Regions from separate parts of the Heyndrickxia sp. FSL W8-0496 genome, predicted to be linked through region 2. Evidence: riboswitches for the same ligand, from Rfam matches in the RefSeq annotation. Region 2 holds a riboswitch; each other region holds the start of a gene.

Region 1 (8,043 bases), 1.2 Mb from region 2:
TTTTATAGGCTCTCCAAGTATCTGTTACAAGTACGTTTTCTTTTGAAAGTTTAGAACCAATTATATTATCAACCTGTTGTTTCACAACACGCCCCATACAAGCAACTTTAGATATGCGGTCTCTTGCAACAAGAACTTGTTCGTGACTTATTCCTCTACGCTTAGATTTACAGCCACGCTTACGAGGTTTTCGTTCTGAAATGCCACGTTGACCTTATTGATAGTATAGGAAATAGGTCTCGTCAACTTCAACGATACCATCATATTTTTCAAAATCCATTTGTTTTAATGCACTTAACAGTTTGTGTCTCCAATAAAAAAGTGTAACCTAAGTAATCCCTACGATTTCAGCAGATTTTCGGAGGGAATAGCCTTTGAACATACAATCAGCAAACGTAATCCATTCGTCACCTTTTCGTGTACGGTATAGAACTGTATTAGTTGTATCAGTAAAGGTCTTACTACAACACTTACAACGATAGCGTTGGCGACCATTCTATTTTCCAAACCTTACAATATATTCAGATACACAATGAGGGCATTCAACCCCCTATTTGAAGTGTGAGTTTAACGCATTTCATTAATTAGACGACCACCGACAGAGGAAGGAAATAAACATGAAATTTATACGAATTCATTAATAACATCTGTTCTATCTTATATGCAGGTTTACTTTTAAGTGCAATATTATCAATTCTAGGTGCCATTTTAAGAACCTTTGGATTTGAACAAATAAAAATGAGTATATGGAACGGAATTGATTTACTTGTCGTTTTAAGTATACCTGCCTCTTTTTCATTTACTCGAAATATTTTAAGCGTTCAATTCAATTTTGTACGTCCAAACTAAGATTTTAAAATTTAGATTAGGATATATTTCATTGAAGATAAAAAGAGTCATTTTCCAATTAAGAAGAATGACTTTTATTTAAAACTTATTCAAATAAAAAAGAAATCAATGTTATTAAGATAGAGAATCCTAATATGGTACCTACAACAAATGTATGAAATTTACGTCTCATTATTATAATGGCAATATACTCACGAATCATTGCATTTGGCCAGTAATAAAATGCCGTTTTAGAACCGATACCTTGACTATTTAGACCAGCTTTTTTTGCATATAAGCTAGCTCGGAACAGATGAAAATTGTTCGTCGTAAAGATACTATTATATTCATTTCCTTTTAAAGAATCCATGAGGTGTTTTGAAAAAAGCATATTCTGAAAAGTATTCACAGAATGAACTTCTGTCAGAGTATCTTCTATAGGAATTCCATTGTTTACGGCATAAATTTGCATCGCTTCTGCTTCGGGGAGGTTTTCATCAGGTCCTTGTCCACCTGAAAAAACTAATTTTGGTGGTAGAGTTACCGCCTTTTGTTTCCAATAAAATTCAATCGCTTTATTTATTCTACTTGCTAATAGTGGTGGAACCCTATCATTAATTAAACCACTGCCTAAAACAATAATAAAATCTTGATTGTATTTTGGCCTATTAAACTGGTATAACATATAAGCGGTCAAAAAATTAGTTAAATGTAAAAAGAAATAAATGACAATTAATGAAGCTCCTGCATATAGAGGTTGCAAACTAGTCGATAATAAACGCTCAGGATTTATGATTTGGTTTATAAATAATATTAATAGAAAGATACCTAAAAATAATGTTAACGCATTTGAAAATCGTCTCCCCTCTTTTTTCATTAATACCCTTGCATTTAAAAATAATGCAACACTTAGAGCAAAAAAACCAAATGTTGCTATAAATAGTAAAATAGCAAATGGGAATAATGCAAAGATCATAAGGAGTTTATTACCAGTACTGTATCCTAAAATACAACAAAAAATAAGTAATGAACAAAAAAACAGGTTAAACCAAAAACCATTTATCACTCTTCTTGGATCTGATAAATAAGAACTTATAAATGTAACAAACAATAAAAGGGTAATAATTCCAATTGTTAATAGCATTGTAGACCTCAAATTTTCAAAAATAGTTTTTCGATTCATTATACATGAAAGTTATATTAGTTTTCACCTTTTTTTTCATTTTATGGAATTTAAAAGGCTAGATTTTAATCAGAAATCATAAGTTGAAACAAAAAGGAGATACTATTTTATTATTCCTAAGAAAGGAGCAATTTACTATGACTAAAAAATATAATCAAGGTAGTCACAATCAAAATTCCCCCCATTTACATGGACAAACTCCAACTAGTGGAGATAATAGCAAAGGAAATAAAAGAAATAAGGATCAGAGCACGAAAACAGAATAAATTAAAATCAAACAAACCGATTTTTTTAACCGGTTTGTTTGATTTTTTACTTGGCTTTCCATAACTCTTATAGCTTAAATTAATTACAATTGAGTAAAAAACCTCGAATAAACATAGTTGACAAATCGGATTAATATGCTTTAATCTGTAATTACATAAATACTTATCAAGAGAGGTGGAGGGACTGGCCCTATGAAACCTCAGCAGCAGATTCTTTTTTGAATCCTGTGCTAAATCCTGCAAGCAAATTGCTTGAAAGATAAGTTGAGGTTTATACAGTTGATCATTCCTCTTCTTATCCAATTAAAAGAAACTAACATAAGAGAGGAAATGAAAATGGAAAGATTGTTAAATGAAACAATAGAAAGTCGTCGAAACGATTTAATTAATAAGTTAATTGAAAATGGACAATACAAAAAAGATGGAAAGCATCTTTTTGAATTATCTTTATTAGATTTGGAATATGAGTATTATAAAATTACATCTAAAAATCATCCACATAGTGGAATAGACTCTATTCGATGGATTAATTTTAAATAAATTAGTAATAGCCTCTTTAATTTTAAAAGGGGCTTTTTTATTTAGGCCTTATTTTCAAACCTTCTTACTATTCAACTCATATCTTAACTGAAAAAGTAAGTTGAAGTTTGGCAAACCTCATAAGAACACTGAACTCTTTATTTGGTGTAAAAGCCAGAGATAATACAAAAACAACAAACGACACAAAAACAGGGTGTAGTTTTCATATTAGGGATTACTCATGCTTAAAATTTTCCATTTTCAATTCCAATTCAAAATTTCGTTTTATTACACTTCCTCTGTTTATTTCACTATATATCAATATCCGTACTCATCTACTAATTCTATTGGCCTATATACATGTACTTTCCATTTATTATACAATTCAGTTGGAATAATTAGGATGAAAAGGATGTCATCATAAAATATGGAAAGGTGAAACGATGCAGAAAAAAGAATTTTTTGACTCTAGGGCAAGAATGATTGGCTTTTCAATTTTAACTATAACATTGACACTTGTATTTGGTGGTATCACCCTTGCTATGCTTTTCGGGTCAATTACTTTGGAATTTCCAATGTTCATTCTCTCTCTCATATTAACTATAGTTCTTATACCTGTGTCCATCGTACTACTAAAAAAGGCGACAACAAACGAACCTTCCGTTGTCATTAGTACAGAAGGCATTATGATTAATGGATACATTCCTAAAATTGGATTTATCCCATGGGAAGATATCGATGGATGTATTCCATATCAAATCAATAAACAGGCAATGTTAGGTTTTATATTATTTGATGAAGATAAATACGTGAATAAATTCACTGGTATGAACAAAAAGCTTTTAGAAGCAAATAAAAGCATGGGTTACCCTGCCATAAATGTTTCCATTAATAACTTGAAGGATAAAGAAGGTTTTTTTGAAGCACTTGCTGAACAAAATATAGGTTTTTATCTTGAAGATGAACGACAAGCGTAAATACAAACAGCACCAGTATGGTTTAGTGGTGCTGTTTTTCTTGAACCTCATATTCTATAAGATTGTCGTGCACAAACAACAAACTATCAATTTATATATTAATAAACTCATCAATTAGAATTAGCTACACTCTTCGTAGCTACTTTTCCCAGATCTATTGGGTTAAAAAGTGTTTATAAAACGATATTTTAATTTATAAATTTATCTCTTCTTTTTTAACTTAAATGGAAGCAATAATAATATAAACAAAATCAAGGCGGCCGCTTCTAAAGATAGAATATAATATGGATAGGGGCCAAAATAATCTAATAAGGAACCATTTATTGGTTTATATGATAGAAACATATAATTTCCACTAGTGATTTTATTTAAAAAATAGGCAATTCCTGCACATCCATTCAAAAAGAAAAACGAGCTCACCAAACCTTTAGTGGTAGGAATATACTGATGTACTATAACATAATAAATACAAGTCCAAATGATCAGAATATGGGTAATAAAAAATTGAAAGAAGCGAAAATGCGGATATCCTAAGAATAATTCAGGGGTAATGATTGCCATTAATGCTCCCGAGATCCCCATAAAATAAACGATTTGAAAAACAACCTGAGATTTTGTTAATAACATGATTAAACATAAAATTAGGCTTATCGAACAAAGCTGAAGTGGCAATGCAAAAGATACATCCCATACTCCCCCACTATAAAGCCATATATGATAAAGAAATTCTAAGAGGAAAAGTATTGTAAAAAAGGATATTCGCACGATTTGATTATGTTTCTTCAAAAAAGTGCGTCCTAAAATTATGAATAAAACACCAATAAACATTACAATTATCATCAAAGTATGTGAAAATGAGAATATTTCAAATGGAAAAGCCTCATATTTATGCTTAAAAAAACCCTCCATATTATCCCCCCTTCTCTCATATAAGATACTCTAAGTCTCCGAGATTCATGTTATTTAAAGAAAGGTACTGTATATAGCATAAGAAAAACCCTCCTACCTAAGTATGGAGGGTTTACTACTTTAAGATGCCTGTTTAAAATTAATACTTTTTCCTTCTTTCCGTCGTTGTCTATATTCAGCAGTAGCTGTAAAGAGTACGTCGGTGGAAGAATTTAAAGCAGTTTCACAAGAATCTTGTAAAACCCCTACGATAAATCCTACCCCAACTACTGTCATAGCTACATCATTTGGAATTCCAAATAAACTACATGCTAATGGAATCAATAATAAGGAACCTCCAGCAACTCCTGAAGCTCCACAGGCACATACAGCAGCTAAAACACTAAGAATGATCGCTGTAGGAATATCAACGTGAATACCCAATGTATGAACAGCGGCAAGTGTTAACACAGAAATAGTCACAGCTGCACCAGCCATATTAATTGTTGCACCTAATGGAATAGAAACCGAATACGTATCCTTATCCAAACCTAACTTTTCACATAATCTCATATTAACAGGAATATTGGCTGCTGAACTGCGTGTAAAAAACGCAGTAATACCACTTTCTTTTAAGCACTTAAAAACTAATGGATATGGATTTTGACGAATACCAATGTACACGATAATCGGATTAATAACTACAGCAACAAATAACATACAGCCAAGTAATACAGCAAGTAGCTTTCCATAGCTTAATAATGACTCAAGCCCATTTGTCGTAATTGATTCAATGACTAGTCCCATAATACCTAATGGAGCAAATTTAATGACCCATGTAACCATTTTTGCTACTGCATCAGATACGTTTGCTATCATTGTTTTAGTCGTGTCAGGTGCATTCTTAAGTGCTACACCAAGAAGGATTGCCCAAGCTAAGATTCCGATGTAGTTTGCATTATAAATAGCTTTAACCGGATTATCTACTATATTAAGTAATAATGTTTTTAGGACCTCTATGACTCCACCGGGAGCAGCTAAATCCTCTCCGCTATCAGCTAAAGTTAGGCTTACTGGGAAGATGAAACTTACAATTACAGCCACTAATCCAGCTAAAAATGTTCCTAATAGATAGAGTACAAGAATGGATTTCATATTTGTTTTATGACCACTTTTATGTTGGGCGATGGCAGACATAACCAAGAATAATACTAAAATAGGTGCTATTGCTTTTAATGCGCCTACAAATAATGAACCTAATATAACAAATGGTTTGGCGACAGTTGGAATGGCAACTGCTAGAATAACCCCGATAATCAAACCGATTAATATTTGTTTGACTAAACTGATTTGACTCCATTTTTTCCATATACTTTTCATATACGTTTCCCCCTAGTTGTTAAACCGTTAGAATAGTGAAATTATTCTAACTTCAAGTCGTGTTCTATTAGATGCATTTCTAATTAATAGTATTATAATGAATATTTAGATATATTACAATAGGTTTAATATTTTGTGGTGTCTGTACATTCACCCTACTATTTAATTTGAAAATCATAATAAAACAGTGATAGTTCTACTATTATTATGAAAAAAATCCACTATTTTAAATTATTTGATATAATTTAATCGAATACTTTAAACATAATAAGATTTGGAGTGGTTTCTTGTTAATTTATTTTACACATAATTGGGCAGTATAGGGGACGAATGCCATTGTCAGTGATTGAGGAAGAACACCTACTAGTGGAAGGTGGAGATGTCTGTCTTACAGTGGTTGATACAAATTCATAAAATCAATCGAGGTCCGGATTTTGAGATGAAAAACGCTCAAATGAAGTAGGAACTAGAATTAATCGCATGGTAAAGCCGAGCGGTGAACGGGTCCCTTCTCCTCAAAAGCCTGAAGCTCCATATAGGGGAAAAACAAAACGGAACCCTGCCTCCATAGATGAAAAAATCATCTAGGAGGTATTGTCCTTGAGTAGAAAAACTGAAAATACAGGATTTCAATGTAAGAAATGCAGGATGGTAATTAAACCATTAACAAATGGAAGTTATCGTAATCATTGCCCATATTGTTTATATTCTTTGCATCTAGATCAGCAGCCAGGTGATCGGGAAAGTAGTTGTCGAGGTTTAATGGCTCCAGTAGGTCTAGATTATTCTAATAAAAAAGGATATCAAATTATCCATAAGTGTATAAAATGTGGCAAGGTTGGTAAAAACAAAGTGGCTATTAATACAGAACAAGAGGACCAACTAATTCACTTTTTGAAAGCAATACAATAGAATTTATGTTCAAAAGTATTCAAGAGCACAAGAAACAATCTTGTTAGAAGTTTCTTGTGCTTTCTTTAATTATCTTACTTTTATTTTTATATAATCATCATATCCCCTTTTTCGTAGTTTACAAGCGGGACATTCTCCACACCCTTCTGCAATTATTCCATTATAGCAAGTTAATGTTTTTGTACGGACAAAATCTAATGCACCAAGTTCATCCGCTAACTTCCATGTTTCTGCTTTGTTTATCCACATTAGAGGTGTATGGATAATAAACTGTTTATCCATGGCTAGATTTAAGGTCACATTTAAAGATTTGATAAATATATCCTTACAATCAGGATAACCACTGAAATCTGTTTCACAGACACCTGTTATAATGTGTTTTGCACCTACCTGACTGGCTACAACACCAGCGAAGGATAAAAATAATAAATTTCGACCCGGTACAAATGTAGATGGAAGCTCCCCCTCTTCCCCATCCGTTACATCAATGTCAACTCTTGTTAAAGCATTCGGAGCTAGTTGATTTAATAGTTGCATATCTATAATATGGTGTACAATTCCTAACTCCTGGGTGATATTTATTGCACAATCTATTTCCGTTTTATGTCGTTGATTATAATCGAAAGTCACTGCAATTACTTCTTCAAAACGTTTCAATGCCCAAAATAGACATGTTGTACTATCTTGGCCACCACTAAACACAACAATTGCTTTCTCTTTTTTCAATTTAACTACTCCCTTTATAAAATTGATTTCGCAATAATATACTGGTTTAGTTGCCTCTTTAGATACAGCGATGTTTTGTTTACCCTTTTAGAGAAAAAAACAGTACTAATTAATGTACTGTTCATTAGTTTTTTTAAGAGGGTAGCTAGAACCTCTACCGCCTCCACGGATTTTACTAAACTTGTATGAATTGATTAACTTAATTCTAGCATTTTTCATACTAAAGCAAAAGAGACTATAACCTTTCCATTGGTAAACTATGTTAATATAAATTTATAGTAGAGTTGAGTACTTTAGGAGGGATTCCCTTGAAAATAATTGACACGATACCTTTTTTTATGAATAATTATCACCCTTCAATTCG
Region 2 (8,043 bases):
AGGGATTTATCGTCTTTGCTCCCTTTTACCGTGGTAATAGGGGGGGAGAAGGAAATGAAGATTTTGCAGGAAATGATCGAGTAGATGCATACGCTGCATTCGATCTACTTAAACAATATCATCGAGTAAATAGTAAACGAATCCATATTTTTGGTTTTTCTAGAGGGGGAATCATGGCATTACATACAGCGATAGCACGCAAAGAAGCATTATCAGTTGTCACTTGGGGAGGGGTATCTGACATGATTCTAACTTATGAAGAAAGAAAAGATTTGCGAAAAATGCTCAAGAGGGTTATAGGTGGCACGCCGAATAAATACCCAGAACGATATCAGGATCGTACGCCACTATTTTTCATTGAAAAACTAACCCAACCCATCTTGATCATACATGGGGAAAAAGATGAAAATGTATCTATTGAACATGCAAAAAGATTGGAGGAACGATTAACCTCATTTGGAAGGAAAGTGGAAACTTGGTATTTTGCTAATTATACTCATTATTTTCCACCAGCAATGAATCGGCAAATCGTCAATGATTTATGTTCATGGATGAAAAGTAAGCATGAAGCATGATAAAATAAGAGAAAACATGTACGAAAGAGGAGAATATGATTATGGGTATGCCATTAGAACTAAATACAATGATTGTAACAAAAGGTAAGGAACAGAGATTAGAGGAGAATCTATTTATTTTAGAGAAAGATGATTATCGTCTGTATCCAATTGAAATCCCATTAGATATTCGTCGATCAAAAGAAAGCGATACAAGCGGGACAGCAGTGATTAAAAAGATGGAGTGGGAAAACGGAAAAACGAGAATTATTTATCAACTTGTTTCTTTAAATTCGATAAACTAAAAAAAGAACTAGCAGTTAAGTAATTTTTAAAAGTAGAATGTAGAATATAAAAAAGAGGTTGATCATGTCGTATCAACCTCTTTTTATATAGCTGTTTTTGCATCGTTTGTTGCTTTTGTAAAAACCTAACTACCGATCTTACTCCCAATAAAGGATTCTAGCGGATCTTATGGAGATTGTAGTTCTTTTCTCAGTGAAATGAAACATGTAGTGATCCTCCGTCGGTACTTATTAGTTATAACTTTACTTAAATAGCAACAATGTTTGAAAAAAGGGCTTTTAATAGTAAATTATTTAAAAATCGGTCCGCCATTTACCTCAATTTCTTGTGGTACATTGTGGAATTTTTTGAAATTAGCGTTGAATTTTGCAGCAAGCTCTTTTGCTTTATCTGTATATTCCTGTTGATTCGTCCATGTTTTATTTGGGATTAACACTTCATCTGGTACACCAGGAACATGTAATGGGATATGCAGTCCAAAAATTTCATCTTGTGACGTTTCAACATGAGTTAATTCACCTTCAAGTGCAGCTTGCACCATTGCACGAGTATAGCTTAATTTCATTCGGCTACCAACACCATATTCTCCGCCAGTCCAACCTGTGTTGACAAGAAAGACTTGAACCCCATGTTCATCAATCTTTTTACCAAGCATTTCTGCATACACTGTTGCAGGTAATGGAAGGAATGGTGAACCAAAGCAAGTTGAGAATGTAGCTTCAGGTGAAGTAATTCCACGCTCTGTACCTGCTAATTTTGAAGTGTAGCCACTTAGGAAATGATACATAGCTTGTTCTTTCGTAAGCTTGCTAATAGGAGGTAACACTCCAAATGCATCAGCAGTTAAAAATACTATTGTTTGTGGATGGCCAGCAATACTCGGTTCGATAATATTATCAATCGCTTGAATTGGATAAGCAGCTCGTGTATTTTCAGTTAATGTAGCATCCTCATAAAGGGGAAGTCTAGTTTTTGGATCTATAACGACATTTTCTAAGACAGACCCAAAGCGAATGGCATCAAAAATTTGTGGTTCTTTTTCTCTTGTTAATCCAATGCATTTTGCATAGCAGCCGCCTTCAATATTGAAAACTCCATTTGAAGACCATCCATGTTCGTCATCCCCGATTAGACGGCGATTTGGATCAGCGGATAGTGTAGTTTTTCCTGTACCTGATAATCCGAAAAATAACGCAACATCACCCTCTGCTCCAACATTGGCAGAACAGTGCATAGGTAGGATGTCTTTTTGAGGTAGTAGATAGTTCATAATGGAGAAAATTCCTTTTTTCATTTCTCCAGCATACTCAGTTCCACCAATTAAGATTATACGACGTTCAAATGAAACAGCGATAAATGTTTCAGAGTTAGTTCCATCGGTCGTTGGATCCGCTTTCACATTCGGTGCTGACAATATGGTAAACTCTGCTTGATGTGTTTGTAATTCATCTTCAGTTGGACGGATAAATAATTGATGTGCAAATAGATTATGCCATGCATATTCATTTACTACTTGAATCGGTAAGCGACTCTTATTATCTGCACCTGCAAAACCTTTAAAAACAAATATTTCATTTTGTTCCTTAAGATAATTACTAACTTTTTTATATAGCTTATCAAATGATTCCTCCGAAATTGGTTGGTTTACAGAACCCCAATCAATAAGATCTTTTGTAGAAGCTTCTTCAACAATATATTTATCTTTAGGGGAGCGGCCAGTATATTTACCAGTTTCAGCACAAACAGCACCAGTTGATGTTAATTTTCCCTCTTTACGTTGTAACACTTTTTCCACTAATTGAGGAACAGATAGTTGGGATAACACATTTTTTCCAGTTAAAATTTCAGCTAATGTATTTGAAAATGCGACAGATTTCATTATACTAACCTTCCTTTATTCAAAAATTTAAAGATTGTTTTTTATTCGTTAATTAGTATAACACAATTGTATTAATAGTCTATACTATTTGTGCACATTTTTTTTAACAACATTATTTCGACATATTTTCTTCATACATTTCGTGATCTATTTAATAGGAAATAAGAGATGAATAAAAATTTTTGTAGGAACATGTTGACACGAACTTGCAAATTGCGTAATATTTTACCTTGAACGGATACTCTTATCCCGAGCTGGTGGAGGGACAGGCCCGATGAAACCCAGCAACCGGCATTCTATGTTAGAATTTTTTAGTTAGATCATAACCGATGTTTATCGATTGTGTAATCTAATTTTAAGATTTTCTAAACTAGAAAGCAATGGTGCTAACCTGACGCAAGGGAATACCTTGAACGATAAGAGTGAAAGGCGCGATAATGGATCTTAACCTTTCCTCTCATAAACATGCGGGGAAAGGTTTTATTTTTTCTATTCTAATCTTTGTAGCTATTAGGTAAATTTCTGCATAAATTTAACAAGAATACGAAAAGCCATCTTTTATACAATATCGTCTTTCTAAACCCATGAAAAGGATTTTGCTCCTTAACATTAAAGGATAAAATCTATGGTTTATTTCATACTATTAGGGAATGAGTACCGTGAAGCGTAAAAATAGATAGAAGTAATTTTTGGGAGGAATAAATATGACAAAAAAGCGTCGTTTATTCACATCTGAATCTGTAACAGAAGGTCATCCAGATAAAATCTGTGATCAAATTTCTGATGGGATTTTAGATGCAATTTTAGCTAAAGATCCAAATGCTCGTGTAGCATGTGAAACATCTGTAACTACAGGGCTTGTACTTGTTGCTGGTGAAATTACAACAAGTACATATGTGGATATTCCGAAAATTGTTCGTGAAACAATTAAAGGAATTGGATATACTCGTGCAAAATATGGCTTTGACGCAGAAACATGTGCAGTGCTAACTTCTATTGATGAACAATCTGCAGATATTGCAATGGGTGTAGATAAAGCATTAGAAGCTCGTGAAGGTCAGATGTCTGAAGAGGAAATTGAGGCTATTGGTGCAGGTGACCAAGGGTTAATGTTTGGTTTTGCATGTAATGAAACAAAAGAATTAATGCCATTACCTATTTCCTTAGCTCATAAGCTAGCACGAAGAATTTCTGAAGTTCGTAAAGAGGATATTCTTCCATATTTGCGTCCTGATGCTAAAACCCAGGTAACAGTTGAATATGATGAAAATGACAAACCTGTTCGTATTGATACAATTGTCATATCTACTCAGCATCATCCGGAAATAAGCTTAGAACAAATTCAACGTAATGTGAAAGAATATGTGATTAATCCAGTAGTTCCAAAAGAGTTAATCGATGAAAATACCAAATATTTTATTAATCCGACTGGTCGTTTCGTAATTGGTGGACCACAAGGTGATGCTGGTTTAACAGGTCGTAAAATAATTGTTGATACTTATGGTGGCTATGCACGTCATGGTGGCGGAGCATTCTCTGGTAAAGATCCTACAAAAGTTGACCGTTCAGCAGCTTACGCGGCTAGATATGTTGCTAAGAATATTGTAGCTGCAGGTCTTGCTGATAAGTGTGAAGTTCAACTTGCTTACGCGATTGGGGTAGCTCAACCGGTGTCTATTTCAATTGATACATTTGGAACAGGGAAGGTTGAAGAGGATATCTTAATCGAAGCAGTTAGAAAGCATTTTGACCTACGTCCAGCTGGGATTATTAAAATGCTTGATTTGCGCCGTCCAATTTACAAGCAAACAGCTGCATATGGCCATTTCGGTCGTCATGATCTTGATCTTCCATGGGAGAGAACAGACAAAGCAGAAGCATTACGTGACTTTTCACTTTAAAGAATGAAATGGGGCTACATGGGTAGCCCCATTTTTTATTCTTAAGGAAAATATGCACCGTAGATATTAATCACATGATTGTTGTTTACGTCGAGCCTGATTCCAAACAACCTCACCAAAGGAAAATCAAAAGCGTTACCATAACTTGGCGGGGCTGAGCAAGATGCTTGCACGTTTGTTATTCACTTGTAGTTCTTTCCATAAAAATATATATAATGTCTACTGCAAAAAAAGTAAAATAATGATAGTATAGTGGAGTGTATTTTTAAAAGGCGGTTGGCCTTTAATAAAGTATGTTAATTAGAAATGGAGTAGGTGACATACATAAATGTGTGGATTTGTTGGTTGTATTCATGACCGAGAGATTGGTTTAAGAGATTCGGATAGACAGCTTTTTAAGAATATGAATGATATTATTACACATCGTGGACCAGATGATGAAGGTTTTTTTGAAGATGAGCATATCCAATTTGGTTTCCGCAGATTAAGTATTATTGATATAGAAAGTGGACACCAGCCATTAACCTATGAAAATGAGCGCTATTGGATTATTTTTAATGGTGAAATATATAATTATGTTGAGCTCAGAAATGAACTAATTGAGATGGGACTTACTTTTGAAACTTCTTCAGATACAGAAGTAATTATTGCTCTTTATAGTCATTATAAAGAAAAAGCGGTGGAGAAACTTAGGGGAATGTTTGCTTTTACGATTTGGGATAAACAAGAGCAAGTTTTAATTGGTGCTCGCGATCCATTCGGCATTAAACCATTTTTCTATCGTGAAGAAGAAAAACGGACATTCTTTGCATCAGAGAAGAAAAGTATTCTACTTGCAATGGACCATGAAGAGCTTAATTATGATGCAGCACAACATTATATGACCTATCAATTTGTTCCTGAACCAGAAACAATGACAAAAGGAATAAAAAAATTAGAACCAGGACATTATTTTACGAAAAAGCCTGGAGAGAAGATGAAGATTGAACGTTATTGGAAAGCCTCTTTCCAACCAGTTCAAAAATCAGAGGATGAATTTGTTAAAGAAATTAGGGATGTATTATTTGATTCAGTAAACGTCCATATGCGAAGTGATGTTCCGGTAGGATCCTTCTTATCTGGAGGTATTGATTCTTCAATTATCGCATCTATTGCCAAGCAATATCATCCGAACATTAAAACATTTTCAGTTGGTTTTGAACATAATGGGTTTAGTGAAATTGATGTGGCTAAGGAAACAGCAGAAAAATTAGGTGTTGAGAATATTAGTTATATCATCTCACCTGAAGAATATATGAAAGAACTTCCTAAAATCATCTGGCATTTAGATGATCCACTTGCTGATCCTGCATGTGTTCCATTGTATTTCGTCGCACGTGAAGCGAGAAAACATGTAACTGTTGTATTATCTGGTGAAGGTGCAGACGAGCTATTTGGTGGATATAATATTTATCGTGAACCGCAATCATTAGAAGTGTTTGACAAAATTCCTGCGATTGGAAAATCTTTGTTAAAAGCATTAGCAAAAATTTTACCTGAGGGAGTAAAAGGAAAAAGCTTTATTGAACGCGGTGTGACTCCAATGGAACAAAGATATATTGGAAATGCCAAAATGTATACTGAAGAGGAGAAAAAGGATTTATTAGCTCAGTATCGAACAGGTATAGATTATACAGATATAACTAAACCACTTTATGCAGAAACAAAAGGATATGATCCGGTTGATCGTATGCAGTACATTGATATCCATACATGGATGCGTGGAGATATTCTTTTAAAGGCAGATAAAATGACAATGGCACATTCCTTGGAATTGCGCGTTCCATTTTTAGATAAAGAAGTATTTAAAATCGCATCGAAAATACCAACTAGTTTAAAAACAGCAAATAATACAACCAAATATATTTTAAGAAAAGCGGCTGAAGGGGTTGTACCTGATCATGTTCTTAATCGAAAGAAATTAGGATTTCCCGTCCCAATTCGCCACTGGTTAAAAAATGAAATGAATGATTGGGCGAAACAAATCATTCATGAAAGTGCAACTGATCATATTATTAATAAACATTATGTTTTGAATTTATTAGAGGAGCACTGTCAAGGAAAAATGGATCATAGCCGTAAAATTTGGACGGTTCTTGTATTTATGATCTGGCATGCAGTGTATGTTGAAGAGAAATACGATTTCCAGAAACAATATAAGCTATCAGCTGCAACATTATAAAAAAAACAGCCAATGATTACAGACCTAATTTTGGAATGTAATTGCTTGGCTGCCCATTTGCACCCAGGCTTTTTTAAAGTCGACAATGGGTGCTTTTTTATTTTTTGTTCCTGTTAGTGGATCGTTAAAATAAATATATTCCTTATCATACCCAGTAACTAATACAGAGTGTTCCTTACTAGTAACTCGAATGGGTCCCTCTTCGGTGTACCATGTTTTGAAGTAAGAATCCGAAAGTTGTTGATACTTTGTATTAATAATAACCCATACTGGGCGTTCATCTGATAAATATATTTTTAAGTCTTCAAATGTTGAATTCGTTAAATTGACAATTTTCCCAGGTAAATATTTTTCAGCCAGTTTAACTATAGGTTCAACATACACTCCTAATCCTGGTTGATCATATGTATAAATATTGCCAACAAACCCCTTATGTGGATTCCCAAAATACACTTTTTCATTGACTACAGATTGAGGAGTCGGATCTTTTTCAATTTCACTCGCTAAAGCCATCTTATCCTTATTAATTCCAGCTGCTAGTAGGAGCATCGATAGGCTTGTTACTTCACAGCCGCGTGCCAACTCAGGAAATTGAGAAATAACAGGTATATCAAGAAGGACCTTATCTTTTAGTTTAATAATTTTATATTGATCTGAAGCAGACAAGGTTTCTGTCAATTTTTGATTTTCCTCAAAGGCAAAGCTGTTATCTTCTTTATTTATATAACCAAATAAAAAAACAATAGATGCCAATAGAAAAATAGCAAAAATAGAGAGAATAGATTTCATTAATTATCACCTTATTCCATCATCTTTACTATTTACATCGACAATAATCTGCAATGTTTTAGTGAAGAATGTCACCATTCAACAAATTATTTAGAAAGCAGCAAATTTATATTATATCGTTTACTAACTTTTTATTTCGAGCATACAATTAATATAACGAAGTATTGTATGTTTTACTTTTGTATTGATTTATAGTATTTCCCTTTTTCAGCATATTCTTTTGAAATTCTAATCATATCTTGGATATCCTCATTGTTTAATGTTCTAATCACTTTTGCCGGTCTGCCAAAGGCTAGTGTATTTGGAGGAATGACTTTCCCTTGGGGGACGAGACTACCAGCTCCGATAAATGCTCCTTCACCGATTTCTGCACGATCTAAAATAATCGACCCC
Region 3 (8,043 bases), 3.7 Mb from region 2:
CTAACCGATGTAGATACCTTCCGCATTGGGAATATTGGTGAAATTTATGAAGAAGATATCCAAGCATTGTGTGAAATTATTGAAGAATATATGGGAGTGATGGTAAAGTGAATAAAATTGAAGGAGTAATTTTGGATTGGGCAGGAACAACGGTGGATTTCGGCTGCTTTGCCCCAGTAAATGTATTTATTGATATTTTTAAACATGCAGGTGTTAATGTGACAATGGAGGAAGCAAGAGCACCGATGGGATTGCTTAAGATTGACCACATTCGCGCCATGCTTTCGATGCCTAGAATCTCTCATTTATGGAAGGAGAGATTTGGCAGAGAGTTTAATGAACAAGATGTGGAGAAATTATATGCTGAATTCGAGCCTGCACTCATGTCATCCTTAGCTGAGTATACAGATGTCATTCCTGAGGTGATTGAGGCAGTTCAAACCTTAAGAAGCCAAGGATTGAAAATTGGTTCAACAACAGGTTACACACAATCCATGATGGATGTTGTTGTACCTAATGCACACAAAAAAGGGTATAGTCCAGATTTTTATATCACTCCTGATGGTACCAATTCTCTGGGGAGACCTTATCCTTATATGATTTATCGAAACATGGAAGCATTGAAATTATCAGCATCCTGGAAGGTTGTAAAAGTTGGAGATACGACCTCAGACATAAAAGAGGCGGTTAATGCTGGCGTTTGGTCAGTGGGCGTTATAATAGGCAGTTCCGAAATGGGGCTAAGTTTATCTGAATATAATGCCTTATCCGAAGTAGATCAAGAGAAGGCAATCTCTAGAACAGAACAAATATTTTTACAAAGCGGGGCAGATTTTACAATAAAAACAATGGGAGAACTGCCTCAATTAATTGGAAAAATTAACAGTCTCATCTCGGAAGGTAAGAGGCCTAGTGCAGGTTTAACGTACTTAGTGGAGGGAATTTATTGAAATCAATATCAAAAAAGAATAAGATACTTATTTTATTATTTATTATGCTTTTATGTGTTGCTTGCCTATTCGATTTTAAATATAAAGGGTTATTCTTCCAACTGTTACCTAAGACGATTCAATCATATTTAGCCGGTTTTTTTTAATAGTCTCAGCTTTAATGGAGAAACACTGATGAGTAATAAAAGGACCGGGCGTTTTTTGCCCGGTTTATCTTATGTAAGTGAAACTATTGTCCCCAGACATCTTTTGCAATACGTACAACATGGCGTAATTTATTCCATTGTTCTTCCTCTGTTAGGATATTTCCTTCTTCAGTAGAAGCAAACCCACATTGCGGGCTCAAACAAAGTTGATTAATATTCACATATTTTGTTGCTTCTTTAATCCGTCCTATTATTTCATCTGTATCTTCGAGTTCAGGAGTTTTAGATGTGATGAGTCCCAATACCACATGTTGATCTTTAATGAATCGTAATGGTGTAAAATCTCCAGATCGTTCATTATCATATTCTAAGAAGAAGGCATCTACATTAACACGTGAAAATAACTCTTTTGCAATGGGTTCATATCCACCTTGATACAGCCAGGAAGATTTGAAATTTCCACGACAAATATGAAGAGTAATTGCCATGTCCTCAGGTTTGTTGGCTACAGCTTCTACAGTAATATCAGCAAATTTTTTCACAAGCTCATCCGGATCGAATCCTTGTGATTTTATTTTATCTCGGAAAGCATCACTGAACAATGCTCCCCAGCTTGTATCATCTAATTGTAAATAGCGACAACCTGCATCATAAAATGTTTGAATGGCATCTTGATACACTTTAATAATATCGTTAGCCACCTCATCAAATGAAGGATATGAAGGATTATTCAAATATGGTTCACTTCCAACTACACCCGAGTAGAAAATCATATTAGGGCCTGGGATTGTAATTTTCGCAATATGATCGCCGGCAATGCTTTTCAAATACGTGAAGTCTTCTAAAAATGGATGATCCTTAGGGAAACTTAATTTCGAATCAACTGTATATGCTTCTGCCTTTTTCATTGCTCCATTAAATGCACCGGTGATGTCTATTTCATAAACACGAATTCCCTTAATAGCTCTGATAAAATCTAAGTGCCACCATCTTCTTCTGAATTCACCATCTGTCACTGCCGTTAGGCCTACTTCTTTTTGCTTTTCAACAATTCTAGCAATCTCAATGTCTTCTAATGCACGTAATTCTTCCTTCGTTATTTGACCATTCTTATATTGAGCCCTCGCCTCTTTAAGTGCTTGTGGGCGCAAGAAGCTCCCTACATGGTCTGCTCTAAATGGTGCTTTCTTCATGGTATTAATCAAATTGGACAACCCCTCTAAAGTTAAATAAATTTGTTTTTCTTAGCTTTTTCAGGGTACAAAAAAACCCTTCTTAAAAAGAAGAGATTAAAATCACAGATAATTACTCTTCTTATCTTCAAGCAAAACGCTACTGGAATTAGCACAGTACAAAAATGTCTGTTGCTGAGATATCTCAGGGCCAGTCCCTCCATCTCTCTAAATAAGAAAGTTACAAATTTAATTATTAATTATCAATTTACCTGTATATTCAGAGAATGTCAATTTTCCGGTGCGAATAAGTATGATGGAACCCATATTCTTCATTTGGGAAGGGCTTTTTTGAGGGAAACGTTATCTCGGTATACAAATAATCAGTTTATTCAAGAAGAAAAAGAAAGAACTATTAGTGGACTCCTGCAAAATTATCATATTCATAATCAAAGAGAGGTCATATAGTAAAGAACATTTTAGCTGTGATGGGTGTTTTTGTTTATTTATATTAATATATTTTTTTGGAGTCAAAGATCGATTATGACTAGAACGATTCTGATTAATAGAGTCAAAAACAGATTAAATTATGTGGATTGTTTCTCCATTTTTTACGTAATTTTAGATATCTTATCACTCTCATACAATAGTGATATTTAAATCTATAAATAATAGTGATATACTATAATTAGGAATGAATTGATACAGAAAAGGTGTGTGTGATCAGGTCGCGCCTTGGCTTGCTTGTTACGCCGAAGAAGGAGCGTCTACATCCTTTTTTGCAAATCTAACGGTATAAGGGACGATAAAAATGAGTAACAGACAAACTAAAACAGACGTTATCTTAATTGGTGCCGGAGTCATGAGCGCGACTTTGGGATCATTGTTGAAAGAATTAGCACCGCAATGGGAAATTAAAGTATTTGAGAAACTAGCAAATCCAGGGGAAGAAAGCTCTAACGAATGGAATAATGCGGGTACAGGGCATTCTGCACTGTGTGAGCTTAATTATACAACTGAAAAAGCTGATGGATCTATCGATATTACGAAAGCGATTAAAATCAATGAGCAGTTTCAGCTTTCAAGACAGTTTTGGTCTTATCTTGTAAACCGTGAACTGATTCATAATCCACAAGACTTTATCATGCCAATTCCTCATATGAGTCTAGTCCAAGGTGAAAAAAATGTAACGTTTTTGAAAAAGCGTTTTGAAGCGCTTTCAAATAATCCGTTGTTTCAAGGGATGGAATTCTCTGATGATCCTGATAAACTAAAGGAATGGATTCCACTTATTATGGAAGGTCGTACCGATAATGAACCAATAGCAGCAACCAAAATTGACTCTGGAACAGATGTTAACTTTGGTGCTTTAACACGCATGTTATTTGACCATTTAAAGAGTCTAGACGTTGAGATTAACTATAAGCACACGGTAAAAGATATTAAACGTACAAACGAAGGCTTATGGGAAGTGAAAGTACACAATATTGAAAGCGGTAGTACTGAATACCATACAGCAAAATTTGTCTTTATCGGCGGTGGAGGCGGAAGTCTACCATTATTACAAAAAACCGGAATTCCTGAATCTAAGCATATCGGAGGCTTCCCGGTCAGTGGCTTATTTATGGTTTGTAATAATCCTGAAATTGTTGAACAGCATCATGCAAAGGTATATGGTAAAGCGAAGGTTGGCGCACCTCCAATGTCTGTTCCACATCTTGACACACGATATATCGACAATAAGAAATCATTGTTATTTGGACCATTTGCCGGCTTTTCACCGAAGTTTTTGAAAACGGGTTCAAACTTAGATTTAATCCGTTCTGTAAAACCGAATAATGTATTGACGATGTTGGCGGCAGGCTTTAAAGAGATGGCATTAACAAAGTATCTAATCCAGCAAGTATTGTTATCGAATGAAAAGCGTTTGGAAGAGCTAAAAGAGTTTATCCCGAATGCTAAACTCGAGGATTGGGATATCGTCGTTGCAGGACAACGTGTGCAAGTAATTAAAGATACGGAGACAGGCGGTAAAGGTACACTACAATTTGGTACCGAAGTTGTTACTGCATCCGATGGTTCGGTAGCTGCATTGCTTGGTGCTTCACCGGGTGCTTCTACTGCTGTTCATGTTATGCTTGAAGTATTAGAAAAATGCTTCCCGCAATACATGATGGAATGGGAGCCGAAACTAAAAGAAATGATACCTTCTTATGGTATGTCTTTAATGGAAAATCCAGAGCTTTTACAAGAAATTCATACCTCAACAGCACAAGCACTTGGGCTAAGTCAACAAGAATTAGCTTATAGTTAAGAATGAATAAAGAATCTTTGATCTATCATTAGATTAAGGATTCTTTTTTTTGCGTTTAGAGAGGTGAAAATTGATGATAAAGAACAATTGCGAGAGTTTAATAGCTGATATTGAAAACGTTAATCTTATTTTCGTAATTAATCAAGGGGAGATCATTGAAGGAGGTACGCATCACGAGCTATTGCAGAAAAAAGGATTTTATTCTCCGATGTATGAGAGTCAGTTTAATATCTGAAGTGAAAAATGATTAACTCTTTGAAAAAAATGTTTAGTTTATTGATCATTCAGAGTATGTTGTTATCATCAGAATAAATTCCAAAGAAAAGGCATCTTCCAATTAAAAATGTACCCCGTTAATAACGGTCCATTTTAGTTTGGATAGATGCCTATTAAGAGCGTTCGGTTAGGTGTGATGGCTAGAACATGTAAAATAATAAGAGCCTTTTTTCCGAATTAGGGTATCCGGGTAGATTAAAGGGCTAAAGTACCATCTAGAGCGGAAATTATTCTTAGTTGCTTTACTATTTTTACGTGATTTGTCAGTAGATCAGCTAAACCATAACGGAATAGACCAATCAAGGAACTTAGTTCAAATAGATTTGGTGAGGGATTAATTCCTTCCGCGAGGTATCTCTTGAATGCGACAATTATGGAAAGCTGTTATTTTCCATTCTCCGTTTTGTTTCAACACCACATTTGTATTAATGGATCCTCTACCATTAGGATCTTGAGCAGGCTGTGCGAGTTGCACTTCACCGATTGCATGAATAATTGCAATCTCGGGAGTGATGAAGCGCGGCTGTATATCGGAAGATGAGGTGGATATCATGATGGATCCTTTAAGAGGTCCATTAAATAACATTTGGTGAACTTCAGTAATTTGTTCTCTCCCTTTTAATCGTTGCCCCATAAACGTTACGTAATCAGCATCTTCCGTAAAACAATTCCCGTAAGCAATCCCGTCACCTATATTCCATGATTTAGACAATTGTGCAAATAACTCATTAATGGACATTAGATCTTTTTGATTTGTCATTTTTTCTTTCCTTTCTTAGTTATTGTTTGGGGTGCAAAAAGTTATATGTTATACTAATGCAAATAATATATCTTAATCATTATGAATTCTTATCTAATTAATTATCTTAATTGATTAAGATAATTTTATAATAACTTGGAGGTTATGTAATGTCAAGAGAAATTTTTCCAACTGATTTTCCTGAAATTCCTATGATACAGAAGGCATTGCTTCACGAATTGCGACAAAACAGTGCGAGAGCGGTCATGTTACATCAATTAATTTCTGAAAAAATGGGTCTTAATACTACCGATCATAAATGTCTTGATTATTTAAATCGAACGGGCCCCGTCACTGCCGGCCAGCTGGCAGACATTACTGGTTTAACAACAGGAGCAGTTACAAATATAATTGATCGGTTGGAAAAGGCAGGATATGTAATTAGGGATAAAGATCCAAACGATCGAAGGAGGGTTGTTGTCAAACCTATACCGGAGGGTTCCGCACAAATATCACCTATGTTTCATTCGATTATGCAATCAACGCTTAATATCATTTCTGGGTACAATGAGCAGGAAATTCTTCTGATCCTTGATTTTATCAGGCAGTGTAATGAAATGACTTTAGTAGAAATGAACAAAATGAAGACGGAAAGTGATTTGTAAGTAAACTTTTTTCCAAGATGCGAATTAATGATGTGTAAGAGTGCTTCTAGTGATATAACGAAGGGAGCGTTTTATTGATGCAGAGGCAGTTTTACCAGATGTAATTTATTATAATAAAGAGCCTGTTATACAGTGGGTTGGGCATGGATTTAAAATCCTTATAGCCTAATCCTTTTTTTTACAGGGAAATTTATCTGAAGTAAATAATTTTATTTCGAGAAGTTTTTGTTAACCTTTTAGGAATTGAAACGTTTTAATGGTGGGAGGTCCGAAATGAATGATTCCATGATGGGAAAAAAACTTAACGAAGTACTAAAATTTGTTTACTCTTATCTATTAAAAATGGGTGCTTCAAAGGAAGATGCAGAAGACATTATTCAAGACACTGCTTATAAATTCTTACAATATATTGATTCTGTCGGAATTTCTAACGTACAAAGCTGGCTGTTTAGAGTAGCAATTAATCAATATTATGATATGACCCGAAAAAATTCTAGACGGAGAGAAATTTTATTGTTCAACTTACAAGAATTATTTGAGGAAGAGACGCCAGAAAAATTACTTTTACAAAGTGAATTAGAGAAAGACATCCATGAACTGTTAAACAAATTAAAACCGAAACATCGTCAATTACTTCTTCTTAAATATAGTACCGGATTGAAAATAAATGAAATAGCAGATCTATTAGGTATGAAAGAAGGATCGGTTAAGACAATTCTACACAGAGCCAGATGCGAATTTATTGAACAATATAGGAGGTATGGTAATGAATAAAGAAAATGAATTTTTACCAAAAGATTTAGAGTTTGAGAAATTAGTAAAAAAGGCAAAGAGACGTTCAATGACAAAAATGGTGTTGATTTCATTAATTATAAGCTTAATCGTTTTTACTGGTTTATATCTTGTGGGTGATAAGATTATGAATATGAAAATAGAAAAGGAATTTATAATGGATTCAACTTGGAATGAGATATTAGGAGCAAATGTTGAAGAAGTAAAGGGAACCACTTATAACTATTCTCCAATATCAGCAACAGCAAAAACAAAATTAGTGAAGAAAGTTGGAGGGGTACCAATACCGTGGGGGGAAAAGGAAAGAGTCTTTACTATTTTGGGAACGTCGAGATTGATTACGGATGTTCCACCGAGATCAGGTAGTATAAAGGATGAGCGTATCCCTTTATATTACCAAGGAGAAAGAGTCATTGAATTCTATCACCCAGACGTTATTTATAAGAAGATTTTTGATGATAGAGATTTGTTGAATCAAATTGATGATAACAAAGTTGTTGAAATGGCATTTTCATTTAATAAGGGATATTCAATCGAAGAAGTTGATAAAATTTTTAAAGATCAATTAGCATGGTATTGGGTAGATACCTATAGTAAGGAGGATACGAAGGAGTACAGCAAGTTAAATGAAGAGAATTCAAGTGGATACACCATAAATGGATTTGAAGCATATGGATTTAAATATAATAATAATTCAGCATCTACTTTTATATCTAATCTTCAATTGATTAAATCAAAAAGTGGAGAGTATCAAGATGAAGCAACTGAAATTTATAATAACATTACGAATAACGGTAAGGATAAATTGGCACCCAAGAGCCTTAAAATTATTGGTGTCGTAGTTACAGGAAAACCAAGTGATTTAAAAAAGTATAATGACACATCTATCATTCGAGGTGCTACGTTAGGGGCAACAACCGATCAGTATTAAAATGATAGAACAAGGGTGTCCCCTTTACAGAGAGGAAAGAAAATGTATCCATACTACA

Evidence for each region. Region 2 has a riboswitch for S-adenosylmethionine ahead of metK (methionine adenosyltransferase). Riboswitches for the same ligand answer to the same signal wherever they lie in the genome.
Region 1: linked by a shared signal. The riboswitch ahead of NST63_RS13675 (Fur-regulated basic protein FbpA) and the one ahead of metK (methionine adenosyltransferase) in region 2 are both predicted to bind S-adenosylmethionine.
Region 3: linked by a shared signal. The riboswitch ahead of NST63_RS26170 (5-methyltetrahydropteroyltriglutamate--homocysteine S-methyltransferase) and the one ahead of metK (methionine adenosyltransferase) in region 2 are both predicted to bind S-adenosylmethionine.

What each region holds. Positions count from the first base shown of each region.
Region 1 is NZ_JBBOXX010000001.1:2,712,029-2,720,071, forward strand. Features, by position in the region: partial or broken gene NST63_RS13660 (IS1595 family transposase) at 1-606, opposite strand, end outside; gene NST63_RS13665 (YdcF family protein) at 935-1,972, opposite strand; gene NST63_RS13670 (hypothetical protein) at 2,149-2,277, shown strand; SAM riboswitch class I at 2,438-2,543, shown strand; gene NST63_RS13675 (Fur-regulated basic protein FbpA) at 2,614-2,817, shown strand; gene NST63_RS13680 (STM3941 family protein) at 3,240-3,773, shown strand; gene NST63_RS13685 (YwaF family protein) at 3,975-4,682, opposite strand; gene sstT (serine/threonine transporter SstT) at 4,803-6,041, opposite strand; gene NST63_RS13695 (RNHCP domain-containing protein) at 6,642-6,953, shown strand; gene queC (7-cyano-7-deazaguanine synthase QueC) at 7,023-7,697, opposite strand; gene NST63_RS13705 (hypothetical protein) at 7,988-8,043, shown strand, end outside.
Region 2 is NZ_JBBOXX010000001.1:1,500,936-1,508,978, forward strand. Features, by position in the region: gene NST63_RS07510 (alpha/beta hydrolase family protein) at 1-575, shown strand, start outside; gene NST63_RS07515 (DUF2584 domain-containing protein) at 617-859, shown strand; gene pckA (phosphoenolpyruvate carboxykinase (ATP)) at 1,150-2,739, opposite strand; SAM riboswitch class I at 2,981-3,162, shown strand; gene metK (methionine adenosyltransferase) at 3,444-4,640, shown strand; gene asnB (asparagine synthase (glutamine-hydrolyzing)) at 4,969-6,861, shown strand; gene NST63_RS07535 (C39 family peptidase) at 6,886-7,650, opposite strand; gene NST63_RS07540 (gamma carbonic anhydrase) at 7,824-8,043, opposite strand, start outside.
Region 3 is NZ_JBBOXX010000001.1:5,176,764-5,184,806, reverse strand. Features, by position in the region: gene phnW (2-aminoethylphosphonate--pyruvate transaminase) at 1-111, shown strand, start outside; gene phnX (phosphonoacetaldehyde hydrolase) at 108-950, shown strand; gene NST63_RS26170 (5-methyltetrahydropteroyltriglutamate--homocysteine S-methyltransferase) at 1,180-2,289, opposite strand; SAM riboswitch class I at 2,408-2,507, opposite strand; gene NST63_RS26165 (malate:quinone oxidoreductase) at 3,080-4,582, shown strand; gene NST63_RS26160 (hypothetical protein) at 4,656-4,817, shown strand; gene NST63_RS26155 (SgcJ/EcaC family oxidoreductase) at 5,193-5,618, opposite strand; gene NST63_RS26150 (MarR family winged helix-turn-helix transcriptional regulator) at 5,768-6,262, shown strand; gene NST63_RS26145 (RNA polymerase sigma factor) at 6,536-7,036, shown strand; gene NST63_RS26140 (anti sigma factor C-terminal domain-containing protein) at 7,029-7,985, shown strand.